Regions from separate parts of the Eubacterium sp. An3 genome, predicted to be linked through region 1. Evidence: predicted binding sites of a transcription regulator. Region 1 holds the regulator's gene; the other holds the start of a gene.

What was found. Region 1 encodes HrcA, which represses chaperone genes, less so after heat shock. Its sites were predicted from a motif close to TGTTAGCACTCNNNNNNNNNGAGTGCTAACA; they were not measured.
Region 2: a site for HrcA is predicted at 5,206-5,236, ahead of htpG (molecular chaperone HtpG). Genes of this name have one in related genera too.

What each region holds. Positions count from the first base shown of each region.
Region 1 covers NZ_NFIR01000005.1:69,269-80,360, reverse strand. The annotation lists gene B5F87_RS07015 (hypothetical protein) at 1-274, shown strand, start outside; gene B5F87_RS07010 (leucine-rich repeat protein) at 329-1,420, shown strand; gene B5F87_RS07005 (GNAT family N-acetyltransferase) at 1,518-2,009, shown strand; gene hrcA (heat-inducible transcriptional repressor HrcA) at 2,148-3,200, shown strand; gene grpE (nucleotide exchange factor GrpE) at 3,230-3,886, shown strand; gene dnaK (molecular chaperone DnaK) at 3,963-5,825, shown strand; gene dnaJ (molecular chaperone DnaJ) at 5,973-7,178, shown strand; gene B5F87_RS06980 (PTS sugar transporter subunit IIC) at 7,269-8,480, shown strand; gene B5F87_RS06975 (thioredoxin family protein) at 8,739-9,062, shown strand; gene trxB (thioredoxin-disulfide reductase) at 9,077-10,000, shown strand; gene prmA (50S ribosomal protein L11 methyltransferase) at 10,014-10,982, shown strand; gene B5F87_RS06960 (hypothetical protein) at 11,075-11,092, shown strand, end outside.
Region 2 covers NZ_NFIR01000001.1:458,400-469,491, reverse strand. The annotation lists gene B5F87_RS02190 (AAA family ATPase) at 9-1,031, opposite strand; gene B5F87_RS02185 (hypothetical protein) at 938-1,438, opposite strand; gene B5F87_RS21645 (hypothetical protein) at 1,401-1,523, opposite strand; gene glnA (type I glutamate--ammonia ligase) at 1,853-3,280, opposite strand; gene B5F87_RS20890 (hypothetical protein) at 3,314-3,463, opposite strand; glycine riboswitch at 3,507-3,614, shown strand; gene B5F87_RS02170 (sodium:alanine symporter family protein) at 3,755-5,176, shown strand; gene htpG (molecular chaperone HtpG) at 5,410-7,413, shown strand; gene B5F87_RS02160 (trypsin-like peptidase domain-containing protein) at 7,559-9,319, opposite strand; gene B5F87_RS02155 (undecaprenyl-phosphate glucose phosphotransferase) at 9,632-11,059, shown strand.

The sequences.
Region 1 (11,092 bases):
TGTGACTGGATGTACCAGCCTGAGATATCTTCGCTGCCATAATACTGCTCTGACAAAGATTAACGTAAAAACAAACATAAATCTTGAAATATTAGGTTGTAAAAATACCAACATAACATCTCTGAATCTCAAAAAGAACAGAAAGTTAAGATTCTTAAGCTGTCTGGGAACCAAAGTACAGAAGCTGGATCTTTCCAAAACCAGTATCAGGGGTGAAGGCAGACTGCGGTGTGAGAAGACAGTAGATGTTACTTATGCGGCAAGAAAAAATTAAATGTATGGATAAATGTATGGAGGGGCATTACAAGAAGGATAAGGAGGGAAATCTATGAAAAAAATGAAGTTATTACAGGGAGTGATACTGGGCGGATGCCTGTTCCTGGGACTGTTCTTTCTGCATTCCTTTGACGCGAAGGCGGCAAGTGTGACCATGGATGGTGTACGTTACTGGTTGATAGACTGGGATTCCGAAGCGAAGGGACACGCAGAACTGGACCCGGATTCTGATCTTTCGGAAGTCTACATAAGAAATGAAGTGGAATTTCTCGGTAAATCCTATCCGGTGGGTTCATTCTGGTGGGATGAGGACGATTTTATGGTTGATTCCGATGATTCTTTTGGCGAAGGATGGGGGCAGGCGGATTTAAAAGAAACCAATACCGCCCACGAGTCTCTGAGAAAGATTACATTTGCTCCGGGCATTACAGTTCAGGGCAGAGCGATCAGTTTTAAAAAGCTGGAAGAAGTTGTGTTCGAGGGAGAAGTTTCCTATATGGATGAAGTCAGTTATTTTAACTGCCCGAAATTAAAAACAATTGTTCTTCCGTCCAGCTACGGGGAGCCGGTTTACAGATCAGAGTTTGGAATTGATATAAAGAGATGTCCGTCAGTACAGATTGTCGCGGATGAGTCCAACCCGCATTTCCAGGTCATCGATAACGACGTATATTCCAAAGATGGAACCATTCTTTATAACGTGACCAGCAGTGCTAAAACATACAAGGTGAAAGATTTTGTCCGTCACATCGGAGAATACGCTTTCAATGGAAACAATACAATCCGGTCCGTGACCATGCCGAACTCGGTGCAGACTGTCGGAAGATATGCCTTTGGTGAAATGAAGAAACTGTCTTCCATTCGTCTGAGCAAGTCTCTTCAGAAGCTGGAAGAGGGTGTGTTCCTTGGTTCAAAGAAGTTAAAGAAGCTGACTCTGCCAAAAAATATCAAGCGATTTGACGGGAATTTTGGCTGGAAAGAAAACAAATTTGAAAAATTAGTGATCCGCACCAAAAATATTAAAAAAGGATCGTTTTACGATCTCTCCAAAAAATGTACGGTGTATGTCCGGAACAAAAAGGTGAAAAGACAGCTTCGGAAATTTGATTTTGACGGAAAAATTGTTGTGAAAAAGAAAAAATGATAAATGGGGAAAGGGCTGCTGCTGGCAGTCCTTTTCCACGTAAAAATGATAAGAAGATATTACGATGAAATATCGGATGAGAGAAAGGAAAAAAAATATGAACATCACAGTGAGAGAATACAATAATCAAGACCTTTCTTCTATGACTGCCATCTGGAACGAGGTGGTGGAGGAAGGCGTCGCCTTCCCTCAGGAAGAATCTCTCACCGCGCAGACCGGCGCGGAATTTTTTGCGCAGCAGAGCCATTGCGGCGTGGCGGAGGACACGGACACAGGAAATGTACTGGGACTTTATATCCTTCATCCAAACAACGTGGGACGCTGTGGGCACATCAGCAACGCAAGCTACGCCGTGGCCTCCGAAGCACGGGGACAGCACATCGGAGAGCTTTTGGTGCGGGACAGCATCGCACAGGCGCACAGACTGGGATTTCGTATCCTGCAGTTTAACGCGGTGGTAAAAACCAACGCCGGGGCCCGGCATCTCTACGAAAAGATCGGATTTAAGCAGCTTGGCGTGATTCCGGGCGGGTTCCGGATGAAGGACGGCAGATACGAGGATATCTGTCCTTATTATATAGAAGTGTGAAGGATTTTCCTGAACTGTTAAAAATAAAAATTTGAAATTAATGCTTGACAAGAAATGTATATAGTGCTAAGTTATCTATAAAGATATTAGCACTCAACATAAACGAGTGCTAATAACTAAGAAAGAAGGGACACAGTTATGAATCTGGATGAACGTAAGATGAAAATACTGAAGGCAATCATATCTACTTACCTTGAGACGGGTGAACCGGTGGGAAGCAGAACCATTGCCAGAGATTCTGATTTGCATTTGAGTTCTGCAACCATTCGTAATGAGATGGCAGATTTGGAAGAGCTGGGATATATTTTACAGCCGCATACATCTGCTGGCAGGATTCCTTCTGATTTGGGATACCGTTATTATGTGGATCATCTGATGGAAGAGAAAGAGAGCGAGTTTGCAGCCCGGGAGAATGAGCTTCGGAAGGAACGGCAGGCTCTCCTGCAGAAGATGGACCGTATGGAGGAAGTTCTTAAGAACGTGGCGGATGTACTGGCGGCCAATACCAATTATGCCACTCTCATCACCACGCCGCAGATTAAGGAATCAAAGATAAAGTTCATACAGCTTTCCATGGTGGACAGCCGGAGACTTCTTGCGGTCATTGTTCTTGGCAATGACACGGTGCGGAATCTTCTGATGAATATCGAAGATCCTCTTGGCAATGACGAGATCCTTAAGCTCAACATATTATTGAATTCTTTCCTGCAGGGGCTGACGCTCAAGGATATTAATCTGGAGCTGGTGCATACCATGAAGGTGCAGGCAGGAATGCATGCCTCCATTCTGGAAGGCGTTTTTAATGGAATTGTGGAGGCGATACACGAAGCAGACGATATGGAGATTTACACCAGCGGCGCCACAAACATGCTGAAGTATCCGGAGCTGGTAAGTCCGGATCACACCATGGCGCTTCTTGATACTCTGGTGGAGAAGAAAGCTCTTGTAAAGCTTGTGGATGACACGGTGAACCAGGAGGAACGCCATGGAATCCAGGTTTACATCGGTAATGAGACCCCGGTGCAGACATTGAAGGATTGCAGCATCGTGACTGCGACCTATGAACTGGCGGAAGGGGGAACCGGAACGGTCGGTATCATCGGACCGAAACGGATGGATTATCAGAAGGTGGTAAATACTCTCAAGAATCTGACGGATGATTTAGATGAGATTTTCAATAATAAATCATAGAAAATAAATCACAGAAAGGTGGTACTTAAGTGGAAGAGAATAAAAAAGAATTCGACGAAAGTATCGTAGACGAAAACATTTCTGAAGCTGCTCAGGATGAGGAGCAGAAGGAAGACGCTTCTGAGGAAGCGAACGCAGCTGAGACAGCGGAGGCTGCCGGCGATGCTGCAGAAGGCGAAGAAGAATCCGATGAGCCGGACAGCAAGAAGAAAAAGAAGAAATCTGCCAGGGCTCTGGAGATAGAATTAAAGAAGAGCCAGGAGATGCTTGCCGATATCACGGACAAATATCAGCGGCTGATGGCGGAGTTTGAGAACGCCAGAAAACGTAATGCCAAAGAGCAGAGCCGCATGTATGATATCGGCGCAAAGGAAGTTCTCGCAAAGCTGCTTCCGGTGGTGGATAACTTTGAAAGAGGCTTGGATGCTCTCTCCGAGGAGGAAAAAGAGGGCGCATTTGCCCAGGGCATTGAGAAGATCTACCAGCAGCTCATGACCGTCTTTGATGAGATTGGCGTGAAAGCGATGGATGCAGCCGGTAAGGAATTCAATCCGGATTTCCACAATGCGGTGATGCATGTGGAAGATGAAGAACTGGGTGAGAACCTGGTAGTGGAAGAGTTCCAGAAGGGCTATATGTACAAAGACAGCGTGCTTCGGCACAGCATGGTAAAAGTTGCCAACTAGAGCTGATGGAGCAGACCGCTGGCCGGTCGGCAAGATCAGTGATTACAGATATAGTTGATTTTAGGAGGAATGAATAATGAGTAAGATTATTGGTATTGACTTAGGTACAACAAACTCATGTGTAGCAGTTATGGAAGGTGGAAAGCCTGTAGTTATCACAAACGCAGAGGGTATGAGAACAACCCCTTCTGTTGTTGCATTTACAAAGACAGGAGAAAGAGTTGTCGGTGAGCCGGCAAAACGTCAGGCAGTAACCAACGCTGACAAGACTATTTCTTCCATCAAACGTCATATGGGTACTGATTACAAAGTAGATATTGACGGCAAGAAATATTCTCCACAGGAGATTTCCGCTATGATTTTACAGAAATTAAAATCTGATGCAGAGAACTACCTGGGCGAGAAAGTAACAGAGGCAGTTATCACTGTTCCTGCATACTTCAACGACGCACAGAGACAGGCAACAAAAGATGCCGGAAAGATTGCCGGACTGGAAGTAAAACGTATCATCAACGAGCCTACAGCAGCCGCTCTTTCCTACGGCCTTGACAACGAGAAAGAACAGCAGATCATGGTATACGACTTAGGCGGCGGTACTTTCGATGTTTCCATCATCGAAATCGGCGACGGCGTTATCGAGGTACTGGCAACAGCCGGTGACAACCGCCTGGGCGGCGACGACTTTGATAATGTAATCACTCAGTACATGCTGGATGATTTCAAGGCAAAAGAAGGCGTTGACTTATCTTCCGATAAGATGGCAATGCAGAGATTAAAAGAAGCAGCTGAGAAAGCAAAGAAAGAGCTGTCTTCTTCCACAACAACCAACATCAACCTGCCGTTCATCACAGCTACATCCGAAGGACCAAAACACTTCGAGATGAACCTGACAAGAGCAAAATTCAACGAGCTGACCGCTCATCTGGTAGAGAGAACTGTAACACCTGTAACAACCGCTCTGAAAGATGCCGGACTGACAGCTACAGACTTAAGCAAAGTATTACTGGTCGGCGGTTCCACAAGAATCCCGGCTGTTCAGGATAAAGTAAAACAGTTGACAGGCAAAGATCCGTTCAAAGGCATCAACCCGGATGAGTGTGTAGCCATCGGTGCTTCCATTCAGGGTGGTAAGCTGGCAGGAGATGCCGGCGCAGGCGATATCCTCTTACTGGATGTAACTCCGCTGTCCCTGTCCATCGAGACCATGGGCGGTGTTGCCACAAGATTGATCGAGCGTAACACAACAATCCCTACCAAGAAGAGCCAGATCTTCTCCACAGCAGAGGATAATCAGACAGCCGTTGATATCCATGTTGTACAGGGTGAGAGACAGTTCGCGAGAGATAACAAGACCTTAGGCCAGTTCCGTCTGGATGGTATCCCGCCGGCACGTAGAGGTGTTCCTCAGATCGAAGTTACTTTCGATATCGACGCCAACGGTATTGTAAATGTTTCTGCCAAAGACCTGGGAACAGGTAAAGAGCAGCACATCACCATCACAGCAGGTTCCAATATGTCCGATGAAGATATCGACAAGGCTGTAAAAGAAGCCGCTGAGTTCGAGGCACAGGATAAGAAGAAGAAAGAAGCCATCGACGCAAGAAATGACGCTGACAACATGGTATTCCAGACCGAGAAAGCTCTGGAAGAGGTCGGCGATAAGATTGACGAGGCTGAAAAGACCACAGTACAGGCTGACATCACCAAGCTGAAAGAGATTCTCGACCGCACAACGGTTGACAACATGACTGATTCTGATGTTTCCGAGATCAATGAAGCAAAAGAACAGCTGATGAAAGATGCGCAGGCACTGTTTGCAAAGATGTATGAGCAGACACAGCAGGGCGCTCAGGGCGGCCCTCAGGCAGCTCCTGGCGGAGATGCCAACGCAACCTATAACGCAGATGATGTGGTTGACGCAGATTACAAAGAAGTATAAAATCAGAATTCAATACAATGACAGAGGAAGAGGAGACGGGGCTGCCCTGTCCCCTCTTCCCTTGTCGTTCACCGGGTGAAATAATTTTCATCTGATATACGCTCCGCGAAAGATGCGCAGGGGCAAGCCTTGAATTTGGAGGATAGTATGGCAGATAAAAGAGATTATTACGAGGTTCTGGGCGTAAATAAAAACGCCACAGAAAATGAAATAAAGCGTGCGTACCGGAAGGTGGCAAAAAAATATCATCCGGATATGAATCCGGGGGATAAAAATGCGGAAGAAAAGTTTAAAGAAGCTTCTGAGGCTTACGAAGTATTAAGTGACCCGGATAAGAGAGCCCGCTATGACCAGTTCGGCCATGCCGCCTTTGAGCAGGGAGGCGGAGGAGCCGGCGGATTCGGCGGATTTGATTTCGGAAGCGGAGATATGGGCGACATTTTTGGCGATATTTTTGGTGATTTCTTTGGCGGCGGCAGCCGCAGCAATGCCAGAAGAAACGGCCCGCGTCAGGGTGCGAACCTGCGGGCGGCTGTCCGTATTACATTTGATGAGGCTATCCGAGGCGTAGACAAAGAGCTGGAGATTACCCTGAAAGAGAAATGTAACACCTGCGGCGGCAGCGGCGCCAAGCCGGGAACCAGTCCGGAGACCTGTTCCAAATGTAACGGAACCGGTCAGGTGGTCTATACGCAGCAGTCCATGTTCGGCATGGTAAGAAATGTACAGCCGTGTCCGGATTGTAACGGAACCGGTCAGGTAATCCGTTATAAATGTGCCGATTGCTCCGGAACCGGTTACATCAAGGTGCGCAAGAAGATTAAAGTTCCGATTCCGGCAGGTATTGACAACGGTCAGAGCGTGCGGATCCGCGAGAAAGGCGAGCCGGGTATCAACGGAGGACCGAGAGGAGACCTGCTTGTCAATGTAAATGTATCCCGTCATCCGAAGTTCCAGAGACAGGAATACGATATCTTCTCCACGGAGCCGATTACATTTGCACAGGCAGCTTTGGGTGCTACCATTAAGATCGACACAGTAGACGGACCGATGGATTATACCATTAAGCCGGGAACACAGACTGATACGAAAATCCGTCTGAAAAATAAAGGTGTGCCTAGCCTTCGGAATAAAAACCTTCGTGGTAATCATTTTGTCACCCTGGTGGTACAGGTGCCGGAGCGCATGACAGAAGCGCAGAAAGAGGCGCTGCGCCGGTTCCAGGAGGCCATGGGAGAGGTGCCGCCAGCGCAGACAGATGCTTCAGGCGCAGCAAAAACAGAGCCGGAAAAGCATGAAAAGCATGAGAAACATGAAAGAAAAGGCTTCTTTGGCGGAAAGAAGAAGAAATAAATGGATGAGACAGCTTCGCGGGAAATATCCCGCGGGGCTTTTTGAGTATTATTATAATTTCGATATCTATCATGAACAAAGGAGAACGTTATGTCGGAAACAAAAAAGGAAAGCTTTTTGAAGAGAAAAAACGTTGAGATTTCTTTTAAACGGTATGGAATCGACGCCATGGGCGCCATGGCATTAGGCTTATTTGCATCTTTGCTGATTGGAACTATTTTTCAGACTATTGCGGAAAATATTGGCACTGCGGGCCTCATGGCTACTTTATCAGGTTTGAGTGGTGACGAATTATCCGCACAGACTGCGGCTCTTGGCGGTGTGGACAGCGTCTGCTGGGTGTTATACAGAATCGGTACTTACGCCACTGCCGTAACGGGAGCGGCCATGGCGGCAGCCATAGGGTATGCTCTGGACGCTCCGCCGCTGGTTCTGTTTTCGCTCTGTGCGGTCGGTCAGGCAACCAATACCCTGGGCGGCTCCGGCGGCCCTCTGGCAGTATTATTTGTGGCGATCATTGCCTGTGAATTTGGTAAACTGGTATCAAAGGAGACGAAGATTGATATTCTTGTAACGCCGGCAGTTACGATTGTAATCGGAACTCTTTGTGCAATGGTTCTGGCTCCAATCTTCAGAACCATCTGTGATGCACTCGGAACCTTCATCGGATGGGCGACAAACCTGCAGCCATTCCTGATGGGAATCGTTATCTCAACAGTAGTGGGCATCGTACTCACTCTGCCAATCAGTTCCGCGGCTATCTGTGCGGCCATCGGAATCAGCGGCGGCGCAGTGCTGGCAGCTCTCGGAGATGGAACGGTCTCCATAGAGGTATGGAACGGTCTGGCGCTGGCCGGCGGAGCTGCCACAGTCGGCTGCTGTACACATATGCTTGGTTTTGCAACTCTCAGTTATCCGGAAAATGGCATCGGAGGATTTGTGGCGCAGGGTATCGGAACTTCCATGCTGCAGGTGCCGAACCTGATGAAAAAACCGGTGTTATGGCTGCCTCCGGTTATCACATCCGCTATCCTGGGACCGATTGCAACCTGTGTCTTCCAGCTCAGAAATAACGGAGCGGCGATATCTTCAGGAATGGGAACTTCGGGTCTGGTAGGACCGATTGGTATTATCACCGGATGGGGCAATATGCCGGAAGGCTATGCGGCCGGAGTAAAAGACTGGATCGGATTGATTCTCCTCTGTTTTGTTTTACCGATTGTCCTCAACTGGTTCATCGGCAAGTTCATGAGAGCAAAAGGGCTCATCAAAGAGGGAGACTTAAAAATAGATCTTGGTTAAGACAATTTGAAAGGAATATCCCGGGCAGGCTTTGCCAGCCTGCCGCAGGATATGAGAGATAAGCAGAAAGCGCTGTGTATAGCATCACTTTCTTTTTTTGTGCGCATTTTTATTTGCAGATTTTTATTTGCAGATGAATAAAAGAGTGCATTTTTTGTCATGCTTATGTTACAATAAACTATGTTTTTAACAGATTGGGAAATCCTGCCGTGCAGGATTCTTTCTCATCACAGAAGAGAAATGGAAAGGAGATAATATATGTCGATGATAAAGATTACCGTAGATAATTTTAAAGAAAATGTACTGGAAGGAGCGAAGCCTGCTCTGGTGGAGTTTTCCGCCCCATGGTGTACTTACTGCCGCCGAATCGGGCCTGCCATGAAGAAAATCGCAGAACAGTATGCAGATACCATGGTAACCGGCGAGATTAACATTGATGAGCAGGAAGCGCTGGCAGAAGAATACAAGGTGGAGGTCATCCCGACCCTGATGATATTTAAAGATAGAAAAATGCTCGGCAGTATTGTGGCTCCGGATTCCAAAGCGAAGATTGAAGCTTTTATCGCGGAGCATCTGAAATAAAGGAGGATATATGAATGGAAGACATTTATGACGTTGTGATTATCGGAGGCGGGCCGGGCGGCTACACGGCGGCTCTCTATTGCGCCCGCGCCGGCATGGATACATTGATTCTTGAGAAACTGTCCGCCGGAGGACAGATGGCTCTCACCAGCCAGATCGACAACTATCCGGGATTCGACGAGGGCATTGACGGATTCGAGCTGGGTGAGAAAATGCAGCAGGGAGCCGAGAGATTCGGCGCAAAAACGGAGCTGGCGGAAGTGGAGAGCGTGCAGCTGGCCGGCGATGTGAAAGAAATCGTCACCAGCGAGGGAACGTTCCACAGCCGGACGGTGGTCATTGCCACCGGCGCCACGCCAAGGGAGCTGGGAATCGCTGACGAGGCGAAGCTGGTGGGCCGCGGCGTCAACTACTGTGCCGCCTGTGACGGTATGTTCTATAAAGGAAAAACCGTGGCGGTCATCGGCGGAGGCAATTCTGCCGCCGGCGACGCATTGCTTTTGTCCAAAATCTGTGAAAAAGTTGTGATCGTTCACAGAAGGGACACACTCCGGGCAGAAAAAATCTACCACACCCCGTTGATGCAGGCGGAAAATGTGGAATTCTGCTGGAACAGCACGGTGGAAGCCTTCTTATATGAGGATAAGGTGAACGGAATCCGGGTGAAGAACAAACTCACCGGTGAGGAAAAAGACGTTGCCTGTGACGGCGTCTTCGTGAGTATCGGCCGTTCCCCGGCCACAGAACTTTTCAAAGGGCAGGTGGACATGGATAAGGCAGGATACATCATCGCCGACGAGACGACCAAAACCAGCGTGCCGGGCGTATTTGCCGTGGGCGACGTTCGTACCAAAGTGATGCGCCAGGTGATTACTGCCGCCGCAGACGGGGCAGTGGCGTCACATTTCATTGAAGAATATCTGGCAGAAAAAGAATAGAATGGATAGAATTATGAAGTGGAATAAAATTACAATTGAGACAACGACAGCAGCCGAGGATATGTTAAGCTACGAGCTGCAGGAAATGGGCATCGAGGGAGTGGAAGTGGAAGATCATGTTCCGCTCTCAGAGGAAGATCGCAAGATCATGTATGTGGATCTTCTGCCGGACGAGATTGCGCCGGATGACGGAACCGCAAGGATCTCCTGCTACATTGACGAGCAGGAAGATCTCGATAAGATGCTGGACAAAATCCGCGCCAAAATCGAAGAACTCTCGGCATTTCTCCCTATGGGAACCGGAAAGATCACCCTGGGGACCACCGAGGAAGAAGACTGGATCAATAACTGGAAAGCATTTTTTAAGCCGTTCCGGCTGGACGGCAACATCGTCATCAAACCGACCTGGGAGACCCTCGCCGATCAGAAAGACGACGATATCGTCATCGAGATCGACCCGGGAACAGCCTTCGGCAGCGGCTCCCACGAGACAACCAAGCTGTGCATTTCCCAGCTTAAAAAATACATAAAACCGGACACTGAGCTTCTGGACGTGGGAACCGGCAGCGGCATCCTCTCCATCATCGGACTCAAACTGGGCGCCCGCCACGCCATGGCAACGGATATCGACCCCAACGCCATCCGCGCCACGGAAGAGAACTTTGCCATCAACGGCGTCGCCGGACAGGCGGAAGTCCACCGGGTCAACATCCTCGATGAAACCGAAGCCCGGGAATTCTACGAAAACAACCACGGCAAACGCTACGACGTCATCGTGGCGAACATCCTCGCTGACGTCATCATCCCCCTTTCGGGTATCGTAACCCCGCTTCTCACCGACGACGGCGTGTTCATCACCTCCGGCATCATCAACACCATGGAGGAAGCCGTGAAAGAAGCCATGCTCGCCAACAACTTCGAGATCCTCGAGATTCACCACATGAAAGACTGGGTGAGCATCACGGCGAAGCCGAAAAAATAGAACGATACAGAGCAGACGGATAAAAAGATTGCGCCTCCTTTTCTAAAGTAGTAAAATGTAGCTATATTCAGAAAGGGGGGGGGCGTTTTTTTGTGGCAAGAATATTTAAT
Region 2 (11,092 bases), on a different contig from region 1:
AAATCGAATCAGAATTTATTCACAGCGCTTTGGTATATCTCGCCATATATTTCTTCCGACGCATTGATTTCATCGAGAACCTTCAGATATTCCACATACTGTGAATAATATTGACAATTTCTGATCAAAATCGTGTGATATTTCTCAAAGTTTTCTTTGACCAGAGCAATGAGGAAATCTCTTGCAGACGGATTTTGATAGGTGATCGTCAACAACCCTTCTTCACCTCTTTTATACCTGTCCGTTCGGATCACAGTCTTTTCCAGTTCAATGACAGCATCGGAAAAATTTTTCCACTCAGGGGTATTTGTCTGTGCTTTCATCTCATCATTATAACTTTTCTCCAGATATTGCATTTCTATCGGCATCGGAAAGATGAGTGTCAACATGTATAATATTTTGGCTTCCTCTGATAAATCATGAAAAATCTTTTTCCAAAATTCCTGGGGACACCGGATATATTTATCAAACTCTACCACACATTTTTCTGCCGACATATCCGGTTTAATATGCTTTGTAAATAATTCTATTACCCGCGGATTATAATTAGGCGAATAGATCACTCTGCGATAATGACTCTGCAATTCCCTGGTCTGTTCCCACGTCAAACAGGAACTTTTCAGATGTCCATAATAAATCTGCAGCTTTTCTTCGTCTGAATACTGCTCCACCCTGCATTCAAGTTCATAGTCTTTCACCATACGACGCAGTTCTTCATTCTGTTCCAGTCCCTGCTCCAAAATATATTCTCGCGTGGTCATAACAAGCAGACAATCTTTATGTCTGCGAATACGATCAATAAATGTTACTAATTCTCCTGCCTGCTTTCCGCTTCCAAATTTGTCAAAACCATTGCTTCCCCAAAAATCATCATAGAATATAACTTTTTTCCCTTCGATCTCCAGGGCAATATATAGTTCGTCCACGGACGACACACTTAAAAACGCCTGAAAGTGATATTTGACATAATAGTATAAGGAAAGCTGCTGTGCCAAAGTGGTTTTACCGACACCCGGCTCTCCGGAAATAATAATAACCCTGTTCTTTCGCAGCTGCATGACTGCATCTTTAAAAACGGACGTTTCAACAAAAACCTCTCTCTTTTTAATATCTCTTCATAACAGGTAATTGATTTTTGCACCAGCGCACTGTTTACCATTCGAAATAATTGTTTGCGCAATATATTGGCGCTGGGAATCCACAATTGATAATATTTATCTTCCACTTCCCGGTATTCTTTTTGGCTGAGCAGATTATTCAAATCCTCTTTCATCAATATATCGTCTGTACTAACAATATACGGAGACATCAGCTGATATATCTCATCTTTTTTCCTCACAGTAATGTTATCTGCTATCGCCAGAATGTACCGATCTACCCTTTTCCCCTTTGCCAGGAGTTTATCCTGTTTTGTTCTCTCTGTGCGCATTATCTTCATGATACTGTCGCCAGCATTTTTTTTTCTTTGCCTGAAAGATGATTGTATATCCATCTTTGGCCACATATCGCCCGTCGATTCCCATATCTCGGCCTTCTGCAAAAGACTCCAGAATAATGTGTTCTTTTATTTGTATGATATCTCTTGCAAAATTTTGAAATTCTGTCGGTGAAAATGCATGATAAAAGTCATAAGACATCAACTTGCCACCCCCGCTTTATCCTGAAAGTTTCCTTATAACCCGCTTCTATAGAAATAACCTGAATACCTGCTATCGCACTCCCTGATTGTAGTTGAAATTTTTTTTAGTATACCACACCCTCCCCCAAATGTATACATTTTTTAGAACATCTGTTCTTTTTGAGGCGTAAATTTTGAGCCGGATGCAGGACATCCGGCTCGTGTCAGGCAATATTACAGATCATAATACTTCTTAAATTCTGCCGGGTTCGGTATCTGGGACAGCTCCAGGGCTTCCTGGCGTTTGCGGTCAAGCCAGATCTCGATGAGGCGTTCCGGGAAGACGCCGCCGGCGGTCAGGTAGTCGTGGTCGGCTTCCAGAGCGTCGAGGGCTTCCTCGAGAGTCTTCGGCAGGGATTCTACTTTGGCCTTTTCCTCGTCGGACAGGTCGTAGAGGTTGAAGTCGTAAGGTCCCCAGCCGCAGGCGGACGGGTCGATTTTGTTGATGACGCCGTCGATGCCTGCCATGAGGATGGCCGCGTAGGCGTAATACGGGTTGGCGGTGGCGTCCGGGTTGCGCAGTTCAAAACGCTTGGTCTCCGGGGATTTGGCGTAGGCCGGAATACGGATGACTGCGCTTCGGTTGGAGGTGGCGTAGCCCACCGTCACAGGAGCCTCAAAGCCTGGCACCAGACGTTTGAAGGAGTTGGTGGACGGGTTGGTGAAAGCGCACAGGGACGCGATGTGCTTCAGCAGGCCGCCGATGAAGTAGTGGGCGGTCTGACTTAAGCCCGAGTATCCGTCCTTGTCGTAAAAGACCGGTTTTCCGTCTTTTTTCAGGAGCATGTGAACGTGCATGCCGTTACCGGCCTCATGGTGAATCGGCTTTGGCATGAAGGTGGCGGTTTTGCCTGCCTTAACGGCTGCGTTGCGGATGACATATTTGATGATCATGGTCTTGTCCGCCATGTCCACCATGTCGCCCAGTTCCACCTCGATCTCCATCTGACCGGAGCCGCCCACCTCGTGATGGTGGTATTTTACGTCCACGCCCCAGTTTTCCAGGAGGATGCACATCTGGCTTCTCAGATTATAGGCGATGTCCTGCGGTGCCGCCACGTGATAACCGCCGCCAGCAGGAACCTGAAAGCCGTTATTGTACAGACTCTCCTTTCCGCTGTTCCAGGCAGCCTGCGCCGTGTCAATGGTAAAAGAAGTCTTCTGCGGGGATACCGTGTAGCTTACGTTGTCAAAAAGATGAAATTCAAATTCCGGTCCGATGAGCATCTCATCGGCGACGCCCTGTTCTTTCATGTACTCCATGGCGCGCAGACTTACATTTCTCGGGTACTGGTCAAACGGCCGGTTCTCCTCGCCGATGACGCATACGTTGCCGCACATGGTCAGGGTCGGTATCTCCACGAACGGGTCGATGACCGCGGTGGATGGATCCGGGATGAATACCATGTCGCTCTTCTCCACCGGAGCGTAGCCATAGTTGGAGCCGTCGAATCCGATACCGTAGGTAAAGATATCCTCGTTGAACCGCTCCACCGGAATGGTAATATGACGCCACCGTCCATCCAGGTCTGTCATCTTAAAATCAATCATGCGGATACCCTGCTCCGCGCACATTTTTCTTAATTCTTCTACTCTTTCCATAATAACCTCCCACATTATTTTATTAAGTATATTCTAACATATTGTTAATTTTTTTACGATATTTTTCTTATTTAATTTATTATTTGAATTTTTATACTGAAAAACTTCAAAATAGCCCTCTGGTCCCCCGCTTTTTCCCCGATTCTCCATGAAAATTAAAATATCTGCAAAATCATCTTGCATTACTCTTCCGTTTATGATAGTCTGTTATCGTTCGCTATACATACAGCATTACTCTGGAGAGTCTTCACCGGCTTCGGCATACGGTGAAGCGCCGAAGGTGTACGGCAGATAGTTCTGCCAATCTCTCAGGCAAAAGGACAGAACACGTAAATGCATGTTTTTCTTCGGAGAGCTGATTTTTTGCAGCTCTTTTTTTGTTCTTCCCATCCTACTTTACACTCTTCTGCCTCCTTTTTTGCTGAATTGAAGATGGCGGAATTACACAGTAAAGAGGAAAGGAAGTATGAAAAAATGTTTGAAACTATCAACAATGTGCTGACGTCCATTGATAATGTGGTCTGGGGCGTACCCCTGATCGTTATGATCATGGCGACAGGCATCTATCTGACCATCCGTCTGCGGGGGCTTCAGGTCCGCAGACTCATTCTCGCCGTAAAATACATGTTCGCCAATGAAGAACATGACGGAGACGGCGAGATTTCCAGTTTTGCAGCCCTTTGTACGGCGCTTTCTGCCACCATCGGCACTGGTAATATCGTAGGCGTCGCCACCGCTATTGTTGCCGGGGGACCGGGCGCTCTGTTCTGGATGGTCATGGCCGCCATTGTTGGTACGGCTACAAAATATACAGAAGGTTTTCTGGCCATCAAGTACCGGACTATCGCTGAGGACGGACATGTGGTCGGCGGACCGTTTTATTACATTGAAAATGGTATGGGAAAACAGTGGCGCTGGCTGGCTAAGATTTTTGCCTTTTTCGGACTCTGCGTCGGTCTGATGGGCATCGGTACTTTCACACAGATCAACGGTATCACCAGCGCGGTCAAAAACTTTTTTGACCCGGGAAACGTAAATACTGTTTCATTGTTTGGCAGGGACTATTCCTGGGCAGTAGTGATCGCCGGCATTATTCTTACCGTCATTGTCGCTTTTGTTATCATCGGCGGTATTCAGAGAATATCTACCGTATCACAGGTCATAGTTCCATTTATGGCTATTGCTTACGTAGCAACCGCTCTGTTGATCCTCATTCTTAACTATGAAAGAATCCCTGGCGCCATTGTGGAGATTGTACAGGGAGCCTTCGGTCTCCGCGCCGCTGCCGGCGGTGCTCTGGGAGCCATGATCGTCGCTATGCAGAAAGGTATTGCCCGCGGTATTTTCTCCAATGAATCCGGCCTCGGCAGCGCGCCGATCGCCGCCGCCGCTGCTAAGTCCAACGAACCGGTTCGGCAGGGTCTTATCTCCATGCTGGGTACTGTCATCGACACGATCATCATCTGTACCATGACTGGTCTTTCCATCGTCATCACCGGTTCCTGGAATGTGGGACTGGACGGCGTTGACGTTACAACGAGAGCTTTCCAGGTTGGCCTGCCGTTCCCGGCACAGGTTTCTTCCTTTATATTAATGCTGTGCCTGGTATTCTTTGCCTTCACCACAATTCTCGGATGGGACTACTACAGTGAACGCTGCCTTGACTACCTGACTCACAATAACGCCAAAGCCGTGAAGATCTTCCGCTGGCTTTACATTGCCTGCGTTTTCATCGGCCCTTACATGACCGTGTCCGCCGTATGGACCATCGCCGATATCTTTAACGGCCTCATGGCGATTCCTAACCTGATTGCTCTGCTGGCATTAAGCAGTATTGTGGCGAGAGAAACCAAAGCATATTTTAAAAACTTTAAAGAGAAAAATACATTTAGGTAAAGATACTTCTCCACAAATATGTCTGATATTATTAGCACTCATCAAAAATGAGTGCTAATTTTTTCTTGACATTCATTTTTTTTGGTATTACTATATTATCCAAAGCCCGCTCTTTTTCACTTTGTCGGGCAGCATATGCCGTTACTGTTCACACCGTGACCAGTAACCGTATTCCAACAATTCCTCGCCGCTGCGGCGCGGATTTATTACCAAATCAAAAAGGAGATGCTATTATGGCTAAGCAGGGAAGTTTATCAATCAACAGCGAAAACATTTTTCCTATTATTAAAAAATGGCTGTACTCTGATCACGATATCTTCATTCGTGAGCTGGTCAGCAACGGCTGCGACGCTGTAACCAAATTAAAAAAATTATCTGTCATCGGCGAATATGAAGAGCCGGAAGGCAACAAATACAAAGTAGACGTTCTTGTCAGCCCGGAAGATAAGACGATAAAATTCATTGATAACGGTATCGGTATGACCGAGAGCGAAGTTGATGAATATATCAACCAGATCGCCTTCTCCGGCGCGGAAGCCTTCCTGGCACAATACAAAGACAAGACCAACGAAGAACAGATTATCGGTCATTTCGGTCTGGGCTTCTACTCCGCATTTATGGTTGCCGACCGTGTGACCATCGATACTCTTTCTTATAAAGAAGGTGCCAGACCGGTTCACTGGGAATGTGACGGCGGCACAGAGTTCTCCATGGAGGACGGCGAGAGAACAGAGCGTGGTACGGAGATCACCCTCTATCTCAACGAAGACAGCTATGAATTTTCCAACGAATACCGTGTTCGCGAGGTTCTGGAGAAATACTGTTCCTTCATGCCGGTGGAGATTTATTTCACCAATGAAGACGCAGAAGAACCGGAGAAAGAAGACATCCCGGATGTGGTGGACGTTGACGCCAAAGAAGATGCCTCTGATGCGGACGCAGCAACAGAGAATGCCGACGATACCGATGACGGCAGCGAAGGCGCAGACAGCGAAGATCATGAAGTCACTCTGGACGATGATGATGAAGAGGAAGAGGACGAAGGTCCGAAGCCGATCAACACCATACATCCTCTCTGGACCAAACATCCGAATGACTGTACTGAGGAAGAATACAAAGAATTCTACCGGGATACCTTCCATGACTACAGAGAGCCTTTATTCTGGATTCATCTGAACATGGATTACCCGTTCAACTTAAAAGGTATTCTCTACTTCCCGAAGATCAACTCTCAGTATGAGAGCATTGAGGGAACCATCAAATTATACAACAACCAGGTATTTATCGCCGACAACATCAAGGAAGTCATTCCGGAATACCTTCTTCTTCTGAAGGGATGCATCGACTGTCCGGATCTGCCGCTGAACGTATCCAGAAGCGCTCTGCAGAATGATGGGTTTGTAAAGAAGATCTCCAACTACATCACGAAAAAGGTAGCGGAGAAGTTATCCGGCATGTGCAAAACAGATCGGGAAGCCTATGAGAAATACTGGGATGACATTAGCCCGTTCATCAAATACGGCTGTATCCGTGACATGAAGTTCAACGAGAAGATGCGCGACTACATCATCTTTAAAAATATGGAAGGCAAATATATCACTCTTCCGGAATATCTGGAAGCAGGCAAAGACTCCTATGAAAACAAAGTCTTCTATATCACTGATGATGTGGCACAGTCCCAGTACATTAACATGTTCAAAGAAAACAACATGGATGCCGTTTATCTGACCCATCCGATCGACAATACTTTCATCACTCATCTGGAACAGGCGAACCCGGACGTCCGCTTCCTGCGTATCGACTCCGATCTGACCGACAACTTCAAAGAAGAAGTTTCCGAGGATGAGATGAAAGAGACCACCGAGAAGCTGGCAGAGTTATTCAAGAAAGCAACCGGACAGGAGAACCTGATTCTCAAGGTGGAAAAACTGAAAAACCCTGAGATATCTTCCATGATCACTGTTTCCGAGCAGACAAGACGTATGGCGGAAATGATGGAAATGTACGGCATGAGCAAGAGTGAGACCGGTCTTGGCGCACAGGGCGAAACTCTCATATTAAACGCCAACAACGAACTGGTTCAGTTCATCTTAAATAATGAAGAGAACGAAAACACCGAACTCATCTGCCAGCAGATTTACGACCTGGCACAGCTTGCCAACCATCCGCTGAAACCGGAGGAAATGACCAAGTTCGTGGCACGCTCCAACAAAATCCTTGGTATCCTGACCAAATAAATGTGTTCTTATACCGATCAGACACTTTGAAAACTTATATCTGAAAACACACAAATAAAAAACCGCTGCTCTGCAGAATCGATAATCTGTAAAGCAGCGGTTCTTTTATTTATTGGTATATACAAGAAGGTTATTCACAATCTGTCTAGTTAAAGAAGTAATCATACGGACTGCTGTAATAATCGTTTCCGTTTCCGCCGTTATAATATTCGTACGGATCGGTTCCATACTGCTGGGAATCCTGCTCTGTAGTGTCGGCAGATTCTTCCGTGGCAGTCTCAGCATCCTGATAATCACTCTCTTTTCCAAGAGTTACCGTCACTGTCTGTTCCTCATAAGTTCCATTCTGATTTGCACGCTGAAGAGTAATCTGTACTTCCGTGCCGGCCTGCTGTGCGGAAATCCTGTCTTTCAGTCCGTCCATGGTAGAAACTGTATTTCCCTCAAATCCGGTAATAACATCACCGGCAGCAATTCCTGCTGTTTCGGCCGGAGAACCTTCCACTACCTGTGAAACATATACGCCGCTCGGCATACCCAGCGCCTCAGAATAAGTAGAATCGATGGTTCTTCCGAGAATACCCAGATATGCGGCTTCTCCTTCCGGTATGCTTCCGGAATTCATCAAAGTCTCCAGGGTTCCCTGCGCTGTGGATATCGGAATCGCATAACCCATACCTTCTACGGAAGTATCTTCCAGTTTCGCGTTATTGATACCTACGACCTCGCCGTTCAGATTCACAAGAACGCCGCCGCTGTTTCCAGGATTGATGGCTGCGTCTGTCTGCAGCAGAGTCATGGTTCCGTCTGTGAAGGAAACCTCTCTGTCCTTGGCGCTGACAACGCCCGTTGTCACGGACTGTCCGTAACCCAGCGCATTTCCGATGGCGATCACAGTTTCTCCTACTTTCAGGTCATCAGAGCTTCCCAGTACCGCAACCTTGATGGTGGATAATGTGTCTTCGGAAAGCCCGCTGGCCTGTACGGAAATCACTGCCAAGTCGGCGTCAGAATCCGTTCCCACAATGGTGGCGTCCGCTGTCGTTCCGTCTGAGAAACCGACAGTCAATGCATTGGCTCCTTCCACCACATGGTTGTTGGTGGCAATCATCAGTGCGTCATCGGTCTTTGCCAGAATAAATCCGGAACCGGCGCCCTCAGATTCCTGAGTTCCAAAGAAATAATTGGAAACCTGTGTTGTACTGGTAATGGACACCACAGAAGGCATTACCGCATCAACCACATTGGAAATATCCTGCGCAGATGCAGAAGAACTGGAACTGTCATCGGAACCATTGTTCTGCACTGTTGTTGTCTGCACTCTCTCTGTCGCTGATGGAATCAGCCGGTCTCTTGCAATGGAAACTCCCGCAAAACCTACACCTGCCACTATACCAAACAACAGAGCAGCTCCTGCAATTTTTGCTATTCTCATTCCCATCCCACCTCTTTTTTTATCTGGTTCATCCGGAATGCTGCTGTAATACTGCTGGCTACTTTCATTATAAGCGCCGCCGTTATATTGTGCATCCTGCTGGCTGTCCGCCGAAGTTCCGTCACCCTGCCAGCTTCCCTCCGAAAAGGAATTATTATACTGTGCGTTCTGCTGGCCCTGATAACGGTATCTTGGATTTCTTCCATCTTCGGACGCAGTACCGGATTCCTCTCTGTAAGGATCTCCCACATAATGATACGTACCGTCCGCCGGTGCGGTATCGGCTGCAGCAGGCTCATAAGAAGAAGTTCCTGTTTCCTCCGAAACCGCTGTATCTATATCGTCGCCCGGTTTGTTCCAGCCAGCGTCATCATTCAGGCTGTCATTCCCGGCAGGATCATGATTCAGGCTGTCATCAGTATTGTCATTATTCAGACCGTCATTTGTATTGTTATAATCAAATTCGCTCATATCGCCAACCCCTTTCTTTCGATTTGATATGCATATCTTAGCAATGATATGTGAATAAATTGTGTCATTTTCATGGTCAAAACATGGTCATTTTCGCTTATTTTCTCCCCGTTATATGATTTTCCACGAAAAAACACAAAATAAATATTGTGGAATAATTTAATCTATTGTATCATAGATTAGAAATTCACAGTAAATTATCCCTGTGTAAACTCCTGTTATTTTTGCGTAAAATATTATATAATAAGGAAAAGAAACCAGTCACTTTTTGTTTTGTGCCGGGTACAGTCCCGGATGAGTAAGGATAAAATTATGATTAAAGAGAATCAAAAGTATTTTAACCGGCTTCATGTTGTCATTGACGCCGTAGTTATTTATTGTTCTTTCTGCCTCAGTTATTATATCCGTTTCAAGAATCCTTTTACAAGATATCTTTTCGGTTTATTTTTACCACCGGTATCATTTTACCGAGAGTTGTGGCAGTATCAGAGCATGCTTCTCGTTCTCGTTCCGGTCTATCTTATTTTATACGCCAAGTTTAATCTTTATAAACCCAAGCGGTATCAAAATCAGTCGACCGAATATAAAAATCTGATTCAGGCAAATACCTGCGGTATATTATTTTTATTCATCTACATCTTTTTTATGAAGATAGAGCACGTACCGAGAAGCCTGATCGCGACATTTTATATTATCAGCATGTGCGCCACTCTGGGGGAACGTTTCCTCATCAAGAATTTCCTCCATCGTGCCCGCCGCAGCGGTCATAATTTAAAACATATTATCATCATCGGTTTCAGCGCCGCCGCAGAGGCATATATCGACCGCATCAAGGCCAATCCTCAATGGGGCTATATGATCCACGGTATTTTTGATGATAATCTCAACGAGAACTTTCAGTACAAAAACATTTTCTACATCGGCAAGATCAAAGATCTTGAAAAATATCTGCAGAATACTACTATGGACGAAGTTGTCATCACGCTGAGCCTGAAAGAATATTTCAAGCTTGAGAACATTGTCAACATATGTGAAAAATCCGGCGTGCATACCAAGTTCGTTCCGGATTATTACAAATTTATCACCACAAATCCTGTCACAGAGGATTTGAACGGTCTCCCTGTTATCAATATCAGGGATGTTCCCCTGACCAACACGGTCAATAAGTTTATCAAGAGAGCTATTGATATCGTAGGTTCCCTGGTCTGCATTGTTATTTTTTCACCGCTGATGCTGATTGTTGCTCTTCTTGTGAAAAAAAGCTCGCCGGGACCGATTATTTTCTGTCAGGAAAGGGTAGGACTTCACAATAAGCCGTTTAAAATGTACAAGTTCCGTTCCATGGGGGTACAGTCTCCTTCCAAAGAGAAAACGGCGTGGACCACCCACAACGATCCCCGTGTCACCCCTGTTGGCCGTATAATCCGCAAAACAAGTATTGATGAACTGCCGCAGCTATTCAATGTTTTAAAGGGAGACATGAGCCTGATCGGACCACGTCCTGAGCGCCCTTTGTTCGTTGAGAAGTTTAAAGAGGAAATACCTCGGTATATGATCAAACATCAGGTTCGCCCGGGCATGACCGGGTGGGCTCAGGTCTGCGGTTTCCGCGGTGATACTTCCATAGAAGGACGTATTGAGCATGACCTTTTCTACATTGAAAACTGGACCCTGACCTTTGATATCAAGATTCTTTTCCTAACGGTATTCAAAGGATTTATAAATAAAAACGCATATTAATTATTATTGTACCGGCACGTTCATCATCAATGT